Regions from separate parts of the Nesterenkonia sp. CL21 genome, predicted to be linked through region 2. Evidence: riboswitches for the same ligand, from Rfam matches in the RefSeq annotation. Region 2 holds a riboswitch; each other region holds the start of a gene.
What was found. Region 2 has a riboswitch for thiamine pyrophosphate ahead of Q7C18_RS09580 (3-oxoacyl-ACP reductase). Riboswitches for the same ligand answer to the same signal wherever they lie in the genome.

Region 1 (3,831 bases), on a different contig from region 2:
GGCTGAGGAGGGCGGGCTGCCTGCGATCGAGGTCTCTGCCGCGCAGGGCAAGCACCTGGAACTGATGGTGCGCATCTCCGGGGCGCGTCACGTGCTGGAGGTCGGCACCCTGGCCGGGTTCTCCACCCTCTGGATGGCCCGAGCCCTGCCCGCCGAGGGGCGCCTGGTCACCTGTGAGGTGGAGCCCCACCACGCCGACGTCGCTCGGGCCAACCTGGACGGCGCCGGCGTGGGGGAGACGGTGGACATCCGCGTGGGCCCCGCCGAGGACACGCTGCTGAGCCTGGTGGACGAGGTCGCCTCAGGGGCCCGTCCGCCGTTCGACCTGGTCTTCCTCGACGCCGACAAGGCCGGCAACCCCCGCTACCTGGAGCTGGTGATGGAGATGGTGCGGACCGGGAGCGTCATCATCGGGGACAACGTGGTCCGCGGCGGCGCGGTCCTGGACGCCGAGTCCGAGGCCCCGGACGTCCAGGGCATCCGCCGCTTCCTCACGCTGCAGGGTCAGCACCCTCGCCTGGAGGCCACCGCCGTGCAGACGGTCGGGGCCAAGAGCTGGGACGGGTTCAGCCTGGCCGTGGTCACGGACGGCTGAGGCGGTTCCCGCCCTCGTCGAGCGGGGCGCGGCTCAGGACTCCGCGGCTGCTCCGGGCGGCCCCACCGGGATCTCCGGCTGCAGGTAGACGCTGCCCCCGGCGGCGGCGAACTCCCGGCTCTTGGCGGCCATGCCCTGCTCCACGATCCTGCGCTGGTCCTCCGCTGAGCCGAACTCGTCGCGGATGTCCTGGGAGATCCGCATGGAGCAGAACTTCGGTCCGCACATGGAGCAGAAGTGGGCGGTCTTCGCAGGCTCGGCCGGCAGGGTCTCGTCGTGGAACGCCTGGGCGGTCTCCGGGTCCAATGCCAGGGCGAACTGGTCCTTCCACCGGAACTCGAAGCGGGCCTTGGACAGCGCGTCGTCCCGCGCCCGGGCGGCCGGATGTCCTTTGGCCAGGTCCGCGGCGTGGGCGGCGATCTTGTAGGTGATCACCCCGGCCCGGACGTCCTCGCGGTTCGGCAGCCCCAGATGCTCCTTCGGGGTGACGTAGCACAGCATGGCGGTGCCGTAGCGGGCGATCTCGGTGGCCCCGATCGCGCTGGTGATGTGGTCATAGCCCGGGGCGATGTCGGTGACCAGCGGCCCCAGCGTATAGAACGGTGCTCCGTGGCAGAGCTCCTGCTGACGCTCCACGTTCTCTCGCACCAGGTGCAGGGGGATGTGGCCCGGGCCCTCCACCATGACCTGCACGTCGTGCTCCCAGGCCCGGCGGGTCAGCTCCGCCAGCGTGTCGAGCTCCGCGAACTGGGCCTCGTCGTTGGCGTCCGCGATGGAGCCGGGACGCAGCCCGTCGCCCAGGGAGAACGCGACGTCGTAGGCGGCGAAGATCTCGCACAGCTCGTCGTAGTGCGTGTAGAGGAAGTTCTCCTGGTGGTGGGCCAGGCACCAGCCGGCCATGATGGACCCGCCGCGGGAGACGATGCCGGTGACGCGCTCGGCGGTCAGCGGCACATGGCGCAGCAGCACTCCGGCGTGGACGGTCATGTAGTCCACCCCCTGTTCGCACTGCTCGATCACGGTGTCCCGGAAGACCTCCCACGTGAGGGCCGAGGCGTCGCCGTCGACCTTCTCCAAGGCCTGGTAGATCGGGACCGTGCCGATGGGCACCGGGGCGTTGCGCAGGATCCATTCTCGGGTGGTGTGGATGTCATCTCCGGTGGAGAGGTCCATGACGGTGTCCGCACCCCACCGGGTGGACCACCGCAGCTTGTCCACCTCCTCGGCGATGGAGCTGGTGACCGCCGAATTGCCGATGTTGGCGTTGATCTTCACCAGAAACTCCCGTCCGATGACCATCGGCTCGGACTCCGGGTGGTTGATGTTGTTCGGAATGATGGCCCGCCCGGCCGCCACCTCGGCGCGCACCTTCTCCGCGTCACAGCCTTCCCGCAGGGCCGCGTAGCGCATCTCCTCGGTGATGACGCCCCGCCGCGCGTAGTGCATCTGGGTGACCTTCCTCCCCGGAAGGGCGCGGCGCGGCACGGGACGTCTGCCGCGCCACTCGTCGCTGGCCGCCCCGCGACGCACCGCCGAGCGGCCGTCGTCGTCGAGGTGACGCCCCCGGCCGGTGTACTCCGCGGAGTCCTGCCGGGAGAGGATCCACGGTTCGCGGAACGGCGGCAGCCCGTCCAGCGGGTCGCCGCCGGGGCCCGCCGTCCGGTAGGCCTCGAACGGCTCATTGGCGGAGCCGTCCGGCGAGTCGTGCAGGTGGATCCGGGTGACGGGGACCTCAAGGCCGGAGCCGTCGGTGATGCTGGCCCGCTCGTGGGCGGGGTGAGCCTCCTCCGTGGGGGAGGCGGTGGTGTTCGCCGAAGGGGCGGTGCGCACAGAGAAATCGCTCATGATGAGCCCTCACTTCCTACGCCGGCATGACCCGGTCAGGTTCGACGGTCCAGGCGTGCATCGCCTGATCTCAGCCCCTGCAGGGGCACCCGTGTGGACTCGATGAGCGTAACGCACCTCACGACGCCGGCGTCGGCGTGTGACGAGGTGGCCTGGGGCGATGTGCCCCGAAGGGGTCGCTCGGAAGACGAAGGAAGGCCCCCGGTCTGTGACCGGGGGCCTTCTCATCAGGGCGGAGGATAGGGGATTTGAACCCCTGAGGGTGTGAACCCAACACGCGTTCCAAGCGTGCGCCATAGGCCGCTAGGCGAATCCTCCTTCACCGCTCGATCCGCAGGTGCGAACACCTGGCGTCGCGAGGGCAGGCTCCATGCTAGCGGACAATCCGGGCAGAATGCACATCGAGTCCGGATCCATGTCCTGAGGGCCCGGCAGAGGGCCGCGCCCGGTTGGCGCCGGCGGCGATCTCCGGGCTACGATGGTCCCCGGCCCCACGTGTGGTGTCATCCTGCTGAACTCCCCCAGGACCGGAAGGTAGCAAGGGTAGGTGGGCTCTGGCAGGTGCACGTGGGGCCACTTCTGTCTTCACGGCTGCTGCCTTCAGGGTCCGTCCTGAGGATGATGACGGCGCCGATGCCGGCCGCGTAGCGTCGAAGCCATGACGACCCACGCGCCGACCAGGACCTCGTCCAGGACCTCATCCCCGCTGCTGGAGATCTGCCGCAGTCCGGCGGGCCAAGGAGTGCTCACCGGAGTGAGCGGACTCGTGCCCGTCCGTCGCTATCCACGCTGGCTGCGTGGCACGCTCGTCTGGGCCCCGACCCTGCTCGTCGCCGCCGCCGGATTCGCCCCCGAGCGGGTCCAGCAGGCCGCCCGCGCCGCCGGTGTGGACCTGGATCAGGAGACCGGTGACTCCGCTGATGAACCCGCTGGTGACCCCATTGAAGACGGGGGTGACGAGGGTTCGGGCGAAGGCGCCGCGCCCCTGCCGGCTCGTCTGGGCCTCGGCCTCCTCTGTGGGGCCGCCACCTACGGTGTCATGCGGATCAGCCTGTGGTCCGACACGGCCCTCGAGTCGGCTCTGCGAAAGGCTCACGTCCCCGCTCCTCGCCTGGTCATGGCCGCAGCCGGCGGCGTGGCCGCCTGGGGTCTGGCGGAGCGGGAACGGCGTCAGGCAGGCGCCGCCTGAGGCGACCGGCGGTCCCCTGCGGAGGGGCACACCGCCTCACGTCGGGCCCCTCGCCCTGGTGCTGAGCGGGCCGATTCCCTGAGACACGGGTCTGTCGCCTAACGTTTCCGTACAGGGAAGGAATGCGCCCCGTGATCCGGGGCGCCCTCACCACCACCGATCTGCGGCCGCCCACAAGGCGCGCCGCCCCTCACGGAAGGCG
Region 2 (3,831 bases):
AGCCCGGTGCCGATGCCGTGGCTGGAGGACGGCGCCGCGTTCAACGCGGACCTCTTCGCCATGGAGGAGGAGAGCCGGGACTGGGTGCTGGACTTCTACCGGACGGCGTGGCGGACCACCGACGACGCCGTCGCCGACCTGGGCCTGGACGCGCCTGCCCAGGTGCCCTGGTGGGGTGAGAACGGCCGCACGACCCTCGGGCGGCTGGTGGTCCATCTCATCGTGGAGACCGCCCGGCACGCCGGCCATGCAGACATCCTGCGTGAGCTCCTCGACGGGGCGGTGGGCATGCGGCCTGGGAACGACAACATGCCGGAGGCGGAGCTCTCCGACTGGCACACGCATGTGGAGGACCTGCAGCGTCTCGCCGATGAGTTCCTCTGAGGCGGAGTCGGCTCCGGATCGACGCGTAGGCTGGTGTCATGCGTATCGCAGCAGCACAGATCGTCACCGGTGAGGACCCGCGGCAGAACCTGGAGCTCGTCGACGAGTGGGCGGGCCGGGCCTCGGAGGCCGGCGCCGAGCTGGTGGTCTTCCCCGAAGCCGTCCAGCGGGCCTTCGGGCACACGCTGACCTCCGTCGCCGAGCCCGTGGACGGCCCCTGGGGCGCTCGGCTGCGTGACATCGCACGGCATCACGGGACAGCGATCGTCGCCGGCATGTTCACCCCGGCAGAGCCGGGGGAGCAGGGCCGCGCGCGGGTGACCAATACGCTGCTGGCGGTGGACGGCGAGGGCGTGCTGGCCACCTACGACAAGATCCATCTCTATGACGCCTTCGGCTTCCAGGAGTCCAAGACCGTGGCCCCCGGTGAGGAGCCGGCGCGGTTCACTCTCGACGGTGAGCTCCTCGGCCTGGCGACCTGTTACGACATCCGATTCCCGAGCCTGTTCACCGCCCACGCCCGGGCCGGAGCGCTGGCCACCATCCTGCCGGCGTCCTGGGGTGCCGGACCCGGGAAGGTGGACCAGTGGCGGCTGCTGGCCCGCGCCCGGGCGCTGGACTCCACCCAGTACGTGATCGCGTGCGGTCAGGGCCTGCCCGCAGCGGCCGGGGTCGAGGCGGTGGAGGGGGCGCCCACCGGGGTGGGGCGCTCCATGATCGTCTCGCCCACCGGGGAGGTGCTCGCCGAGGCCGGCGAGGCCCCGGAGCTGCTGGTCGCCGACCTCGACGCCGACGTCGTGGCCGCCGCCCGGGAGAAGCTGCCGGTGCTGGCCAACGCCCGGGAGATCCCGCAGGGCTGAGGGTTCCTGCCCTGTGCTCCTGCCCTGAGCCGGCTCGCGGCATCCCTGTCCCCCCTCCAGGGGTGAGGGCGTCAGCTGGCGCGCCCCGCTTCACGAAGGCGATGCGTCCCTGAAAGGGGGGGGACAGTGCGAGGGGTCAGGGCCGTGGAGGAGCCGAAGTCCTGCCCCTGCTCTGGAGCAGAAGGCGTGCCCAGGCCACGAACGTCACCAACGGGAAGGACAGGCTGGTCACCAGCCAGGGCACCATCCAGGCGCCCTGAAGTCGCGTCATCTCCAGTGCGGGCCCAGCCAGGAGCCCGACGACGGCGGCCAGCCCGGCGAGCGCGATCGTGACCTTCAAGGAGACGACGACGGCGCGGGCCAGCCCGGCCGCCGCCGCGGAGGCGACACCGGCCGTCCCCGCGGCGCGGCCAGGGGCGGCCCGGCGCAGCGCCGGGAACAGCAGCAGCGTCAGGACCATGCCCGCGACCGCCGCGACGACCGTCGGCGCGGTGATGAGCACCGGCACCCAGCCGATCGCTCCCGCGAAGCCCGCCCCGGTGGCGTCGAGGTCCGTCAGGACGCTCGCGAGCACCCACAAAGCTCCGATCGCACTGACGAGGGCGGCGGGGTAGGCGGCGCTCCGCCAGGCGAGCTGGAGAGCGGTGTGTGGCGTGGGCATGGCAAAACTCCAGGTCAGATCTCTCTCACCGTACCTCAGGCGGGTCAGCCGCACACCGACTGGCTGTGACGCCCGCCATGTGATGAGATGAAGGCTGTGACACGGGGTGCCGCGCACTGCGGCTGAGATGACACCCGTCGAACCTGATCCAGTTAGCACTGGCGAAGGGATTGTCCGGCATGTGCGGCGCTGATCCGCACGGCGCCAGACCCGGTGACCTCCATCGGTGTCCAGTGCGCATCGCCCGCGGGCCGCCTTCGCCTCGAGACGAGAGGCAACCATGAGCACCGACACGGCACTCAACGACGCCGCACCCACCAGCACCGCGTCCACCACCGAATCCGCCGCCGGCCCCCACGACGGCGCCCTGCCCCTGAGCGAGCAGGTCGTCGTCGTCACCGGCGGCGCCCGCGGCCTGGGCGCGGCCCTGACCGCCGCGTTCCTGCGCGAAGGCGCCCGCGTGGTGGTCAACTACCACTCCTCGCAGTCCGCCGCCGACGAGATCGCCGCCGCCCACCCCGAGCAGGCGCTCGCGGTGCAGGCCGACGTCCGCGACGCGGAGCAGGTCCGCAGCTTGATCAGCACCGCGCGCGAGCACTTCGGACGACCGGTGACCACGGTGGTGAACAACGCTCTGGTGGACTTCGCCTTCACCGGCGATGCCCGCTCCAAGGCCCACGAGATCACCGCCGAGGAGTTCGAGGCGCAGTTCGCCGGTTCGGTGACCGGCCCGCTGAACCTCATCCAGGCGGCCCTGCCCGGGATGCGCGAGGTCGGCCAGGGCAGGGTCATCACCATCGGCACCAACCTCTTCCAGCACCCGGTGGTGCCGTACCACGACTACACCGCGGCCAAGGCTGCGCTGCTCTCGCTGACCCGCACCTTCGCCGACGACCTCGGCCCCGACGGCATCACCGTCAACATGGTCTCCGGTGGGCTGCTGCGCACCACCGACGCCTCCGCCGCCACCCCGGAGGAGGTCTTCGACGCCATCGCCGCGGGCACCCCGCTGCGCAAGGTCACCATCCCGGAGCAGCTGGCTGACGCCGCCCTGTTCTTCGCCTCCCCGTGGTCGCGCGGGGTGACGGGGCAGAATCTGATCGTCGACGGCGGGCTGGTGAAGGGCTGAGCATGGGAGCGGTCGCACCGGAGGTCAAGCTGAACCTGTTCCTCTTCGGCGTCGGGCACCACAAGGCCGCCTGGCGCGCACCGGACTCTGCGGTGGAGCGGCTCGGCGACGTCGAGCACTACATCGAGCTGGCACGCCTCGCCGAGCGCGGAAAGCTCGACGCCGTGTTCTTCGCCGACGGCCACTCGCTGGGCATCGGCGCCGTCGAGGACGGGCCCACCTGGTTCCTGGAGCCGCTGACGCTGCTGTCGGCGATGAGTCAGCACACCGAGCGGATCGGGCTGGTCAGCACCGTGTCTTCGACCTTCTGGACCCCGTTCCACGCCGCCCGGCTGCTGGCCAGCCTGGACCACATCAGCGGCGGGCGCATCGGCTGGAACGTGGTGACCTCCATGTTCGACGCCGAGGCGCAGAACCACTCCTATCCGTCCATGCCCGCTCATGCCGAACGCTACGGACGGGCTGAGGAGTTCATCGACGCCGTCACTCGGCTCTGGGACTCCTGGCCGCAGGAGTCCCTGCTCCACGATCGAGACGGGCGATACGCCGACGGCGGCCTGATCACTCCCATCGATCATCAGGGAGAGCACTTTCAGGTGGCCGGGCCGCTCAACGTCCCGCGGCCGCCGCAGGGCCGGCCGGTGCTCTTCCAGGCCGGGGCTTCGGACCAGGGTCGAGACCTGGCCTCCCGCCATGCGGAGGCGATCTACGCGGTCGCCTATGACGCCGAGGCCGCGCGTGAGTACAGCACTGACATCCGACGCCGGCTCGCCGCCGCAGGCCGCGACCCCCAGGGC
Region 3 (3,831 bases), on a different contig from region 2:
GATGAGGTTCGTCTCCAGGGCCTCACGGGCCAGCTCGGCGGTGAGCACGGCGTCCTTCACGGTGTAGCAGCCGGCCGTGTTGGGCAGCACGTCGATGCCGAGGCGCTCCAGCATGGCGAACACGCTGGTCTTGGTCTCTGGGCTGTAGCGGCGCATCGCCACCGTGGTCAGCGTGGTGCCGGAGGCGATGAGCGCGCGCTCCAGGGCCTCCAGGTCGGTGATGCCGCCGGTGCCCATGATGAGCCGGTTGGCCAGGGTGTAGTCGCCCACCTGCAGGGGCGGCGGGGTGGTCGGCGCAGTCTGTGCGGTCTGTGCGGTCATGCGTTCACCCGCCCTGCACTGCGGTGACGATCTCGAGCTCCTCGCCGTGGCTCAGCGTGGTGGACGCCCAGGCGCTGCGCGGGACCACGGCGGCGTTGATGGCCACCGCCACGCCCAGCCGGCCGCCGTCGGCGGGGGTGCCGTCCGGGTTCAGCTGACGCCCGGTGGTGTGGGCGACGGCGTCGACGACGGTGGCGCCGTCGTCGAACTTCACGTCTTCCTCGTTGATGGTCACGGTGAGCATGTCTCTCACAATCCTGTGGGGGTCATCTGTGGTGCGGTCAGCGAGCGGGTGGGGCTCATATGGGCCAGCATCCGGCGGTCCTCCTCGCTCAGGGCCGCTTCGCCGTCGTCGCTCAGCAGGGCCGCCGCGAGCCGGGCGGCCAGCGGCGCCAGCAGGATGCCGTGTCGAGAATAGCCGGTGGAGACGACGACGTCGGGCGCCTGCTCGCAGCGGCCCAGGTACGGGATGTCATCCGGGGTGCCCGGCCGGGCCCGGGTGGTGATCTCCACCAGCTCCGTCTCCTTGACGCCCGGCAGCACCGCGACGGCGTCGTCGAGCAGCTCCTGCACGGAGCCGGCGTGGGTGCCGGGCAGGCTGTCTTCCCGGGAGGAGGCCCCGACGACGAGCCCGCCGTCGGCCCGCGGCACCAGGTAGACGCTGCGGCCGGCCACCGTGGCCCGGACCGTGGCGCTCACGATGTGCTGCTCCCCGGGCAATAGCTGCCCGGGGCGGACCTTCAGGCGCAGCACGTCCCCGTGGACGGGCCGCAGATCCAGGGGCGTCTGCTCGGGCAGTCCGGCGATGTCCGCGTAGCCGAGTCCCGGCACCAGGAGGATCTTGTCGTCGGTGAGTTCGGAGCACTCGGAGCGCTCGGTGCCGTCGTCGAGGGTGAGCCGGACCCCGGTGCGCCCCGGCCCGTCGGCGTGGACGGCGGTGACGCGGGCTTGGATGAGATCGGCGGGCGGGCCGGCGTCGGGGAACCGCGCGCCGTCCAGCGGCGCCTGCAGGGCCTGCACCGCACAGTCCGCGAGCAGCCGGGGGTCCACCTGGTGGTCGCTGGGGACGTCCCACCCCTTGGAGATCCCGGGCGCGAGGCCCGGCTCGCGACGCCGCAGCGCCGAGGAGGTCAGCGGCTCCACCTCCATGCCGTGGGCCTGCTGGACGGCCACCAGCCGGGCGACAGCGTCGCGGTCGGACCGATCGGCGGCCAGCAGGATCGTGCCGTTCTCCCGCCACCCGGTGGGGGCGTCGACGGCGGCGGCCAGCGTGGCCAGGAAAGCTGGATACTCCGCCCGAGAGGCGGTCATGAGGGGGTAGAGCCGGTCCTGGCCGTACTGCACCTCGCTGATGGGGGCGAGCATGCCGGCGGCCGCGTAGCTGGCGCCCTGGGCGATGTCCGGCGCGATCACCGTGACCCGGTGCCCCTGCCGGCGCAGCTCCCACGCCGAGAGCAGACCGACGACTCCTGCTCCCACGACGGTGACGCCCACATCTCCTCCTCACGGCGGCATGACCCGCATCGAGTCCGAGTGGTCGGCGGCTTCGCCCTCTCAGCCCGGCCTGCCCGGGCTCCCACGGAATTCCGGTTCCATTCTAGGGGGTCAGCCCTTCACGCCGCCCGCAGCGATGAATCCGGTGCCGAGGCTCCTCCCCACGAACAGATACAGCACGATGACCGGCAGGGAGTAGAACAGCGAGAACGCGGCCAGCTGCCCATAGGCGACCTGGCCGTACTGGGAGGAGAAGGTGTAGAGGGTGACCGCTGCCGGCAGGTTGTCCGGACTGAGCAGCAGCATGAACGGGACGAAGAAGTTTCCCCACATCATCACGAAGGTGAACAGCGTGGCCACTCCGAGCCCTGAACGCATCAGGGGCATCACCACAGCCCACAGGGTCCGATAGACGCCGGCCCCTTCCGTCCACGCGCTTTCTTCGATCTCGAGCGGCACTGAGTCCATGAAGCCCTTGGTCAGAAAGATGGCATAGGGCAGCGACGAGGCGCCCAGGAACAGGATCGCCCCGGCCATCGAGTCGATGAGGTTGATCTGCACGAAGAGCGAGTAGACGGGAATCATGATCGCGGTGATGGGTAGCCCGGTGGAGAAGATGATCGTCAGCAGCAGGGGCCGCTTTCCCCGGAACCGGTACCGAGAGATCGGGTAGGCGCACAGCACCGCCGCCGTCATCGTCACGAGCGTCGCCCCGCCGCAGAGGATGAGCGAGTTCGCGATCGGTCGGAAGGTGGTCTCGGCGTTCCAGATGGCCGAGAAGTTGCCCAGGCTCCAGGTCTCCGGCCAGGCCACCGCCAGCGAGGCATCGGTGTTGAAGGCCGCCAGCACCACCCAGAGCAGCGGGATGAGGAAGACGGCGCCCAGGAAGATCATGACCACCGTGGACACGGCCTCGGCGGTCCGTGCTCGCCGACCTCGCCCAGCCCGGGAGACCGGCACGTCATGCCGCGCGGTGGTGGTCATCGTTTGTCCTCCTCGGGAAGCAGCCGCAGATACAGGATCGAAGCGATCGCCCCGATCATCAGGAGCAGGAGGGCCACCGCGGTCCCGTAGCCGAGCTGGCCGTAGGAGAAGGCCTGCTCGTACATGTACAGCGGCAGGGTCTGGCTCTGTTGGGCTGGTCCTCCACCGGTCATGATGAAGATCAGGCCGAACACCGACAGCGTCTGCAACGTGATGAGCATGAGGTTGGTCGCGACAGCGGGCCGCAGCAGCGGCAGCGTGACGGACCAGAGGCGACGCAGCGGTCCCGCTCCGTCCACGGAGGCAGACTCCTGGATCTCGGCGGAGATGCTGCCCAGAGCCGCGGAGTAGACCAGCATCGAGAATGCCGTGCCACGCCAGATGTTCGCGAAGGCCACGGCCAGGATCGGCAGGCTGAACAGCAGGTCCTGCGGGGGCAGGCCGACCGTCTCGAGGATCGTATTGAGGCTGCCCTCATCGGCGAAGAACGTGTAGAGCAGGTAGCCGGCGACGACTTCCGGGAGGATCCACGCCGCGATCACGATCGCGGTGACGACGAACGTCACCACCCGGTGCGCCTTCTCCATCAGCAGGGCGAGCAGCAGGCCCAGCAGGTTCTGCCCGATCACGGCGGACACCACGGTGAACACCAGCGTCAGTCCGACGGAGTTCCAGAACTGCTCGTCGGAGAATGCCTGCATGAAGTTCTCGAACCCGACGAAGGAGGTCTCGGCCGCCCCCTCGCCCCGTATGGCCGAGTCGGTGAAGGCCAGCCACAGGGAGTAGAGGATCGGGCCGGCCATGAACAGCAGCAGCAGGCCGAGCGCAGGGACCATCGGGACGGCTCGACGCGCGGTGAGGCGATCACCGATGGTCCGGTTCTGCCGCGGCCTCTCCTCCTGCCGATCGACGGTGTCGGGACTCCGGGTCTCGATGGTGGCGGCGGGGGCGCTCATGCGGACTCGTCCTGGACGTTCTCTGAGCCGACGATGTCGGTCACGGCGGAGTCGTAGGCGGCCGCCGCCTGGTCGG

Region 1: linked by a shared signal. The riboswitch ahead of thiC (phosphomethylpyrimidine synthase ThiC) and the one ahead of Q7C18_RS09580 (3-oxoacyl-ACP reductase) in region 2 are both predicted to bind thiamine pyrophosphate.
Region 3: linked by a shared signal. The riboswitch ahead of thiO (glycine oxidase ThiO) and the one ahead of Q7C18_RS09580 (3-oxoacyl-ACP reductase) in region 2 are both predicted to bind thiamine pyrophosphate.

What each region holds. Positions count from the first base shown of each region.
Region 1 covers NZ_JAUTWR010000006.1:71,456-75,286, reverse strand. Annotated here, with positions in the region: gene Q7C18_RS10480 (O-methyltransferase) at 1-595, shown strand, start outside; gene thiC (phosphomethylpyrimidine synthase ThiC) at 629-2,440, opposite strand; TPP riboswitch at 2,437-2,543, opposite strand; tRNA gene Q7C18_RS10470 (tRNA-Ser) at 2,674-2,758, opposite strand; RNA gene ffs (signal recognition particle sRNA small type) at 2,925-3,021, shown strand; gene Q7C18_RS10460 (hypothetical protein) at 3,099-3,629, shown strand.
Region 2 covers NZ_JAUTWR010000005.1:99,239-103,069, forward strand. Annotated here, with positions in the region: gene Q7C18_RS09565 (DinB family protein) at 1-384, shown strand, start outside; gene Q7C18_RS09570 (carbon-nitrogen hydrolase family protein) at 423-1,244, shown strand; gene Q7C18_RS09575 (hypothetical protein) at 1,381-1,905, opposite strand; TPP riboswitch at 1,998-2,093, shown strand; gene Q7C18_RS09580 (3-oxoacyl-ACP reductase) at 2,186-3,034, shown strand; gene Q7C18_RS09585 (LLM class flavin-dependent oxidoreductase) at 3,037-3,831, shown strand, end outside.
Region 3 covers NZ_JAUTWR010000007.1:176,336-180,166, forward strand. Annotated here, with positions in the region: gene Q7C18_RS11795 (thiazole synthase) at 1-321, opposite strand, end outside; gene thiS (sulfur carrier protein ThiS) at 326-565, opposite strand; gene thiO (glycine oxidase ThiO) at 571-1,815, opposite strand; TPP riboswitch at 1,805-1,911, opposite strand; gene Q7C18_RS11810 (carbohydrate ABC transporter permease) at 1,927-2,799, opposite strand; gene Q7C18_RS11815 (sugar ABC transporter permease) at 2,796-3,755, opposite strand; gene Q7C18_RS11820 (extracellular solute-binding protein) at 3,752-3,831, opposite strand, start outside.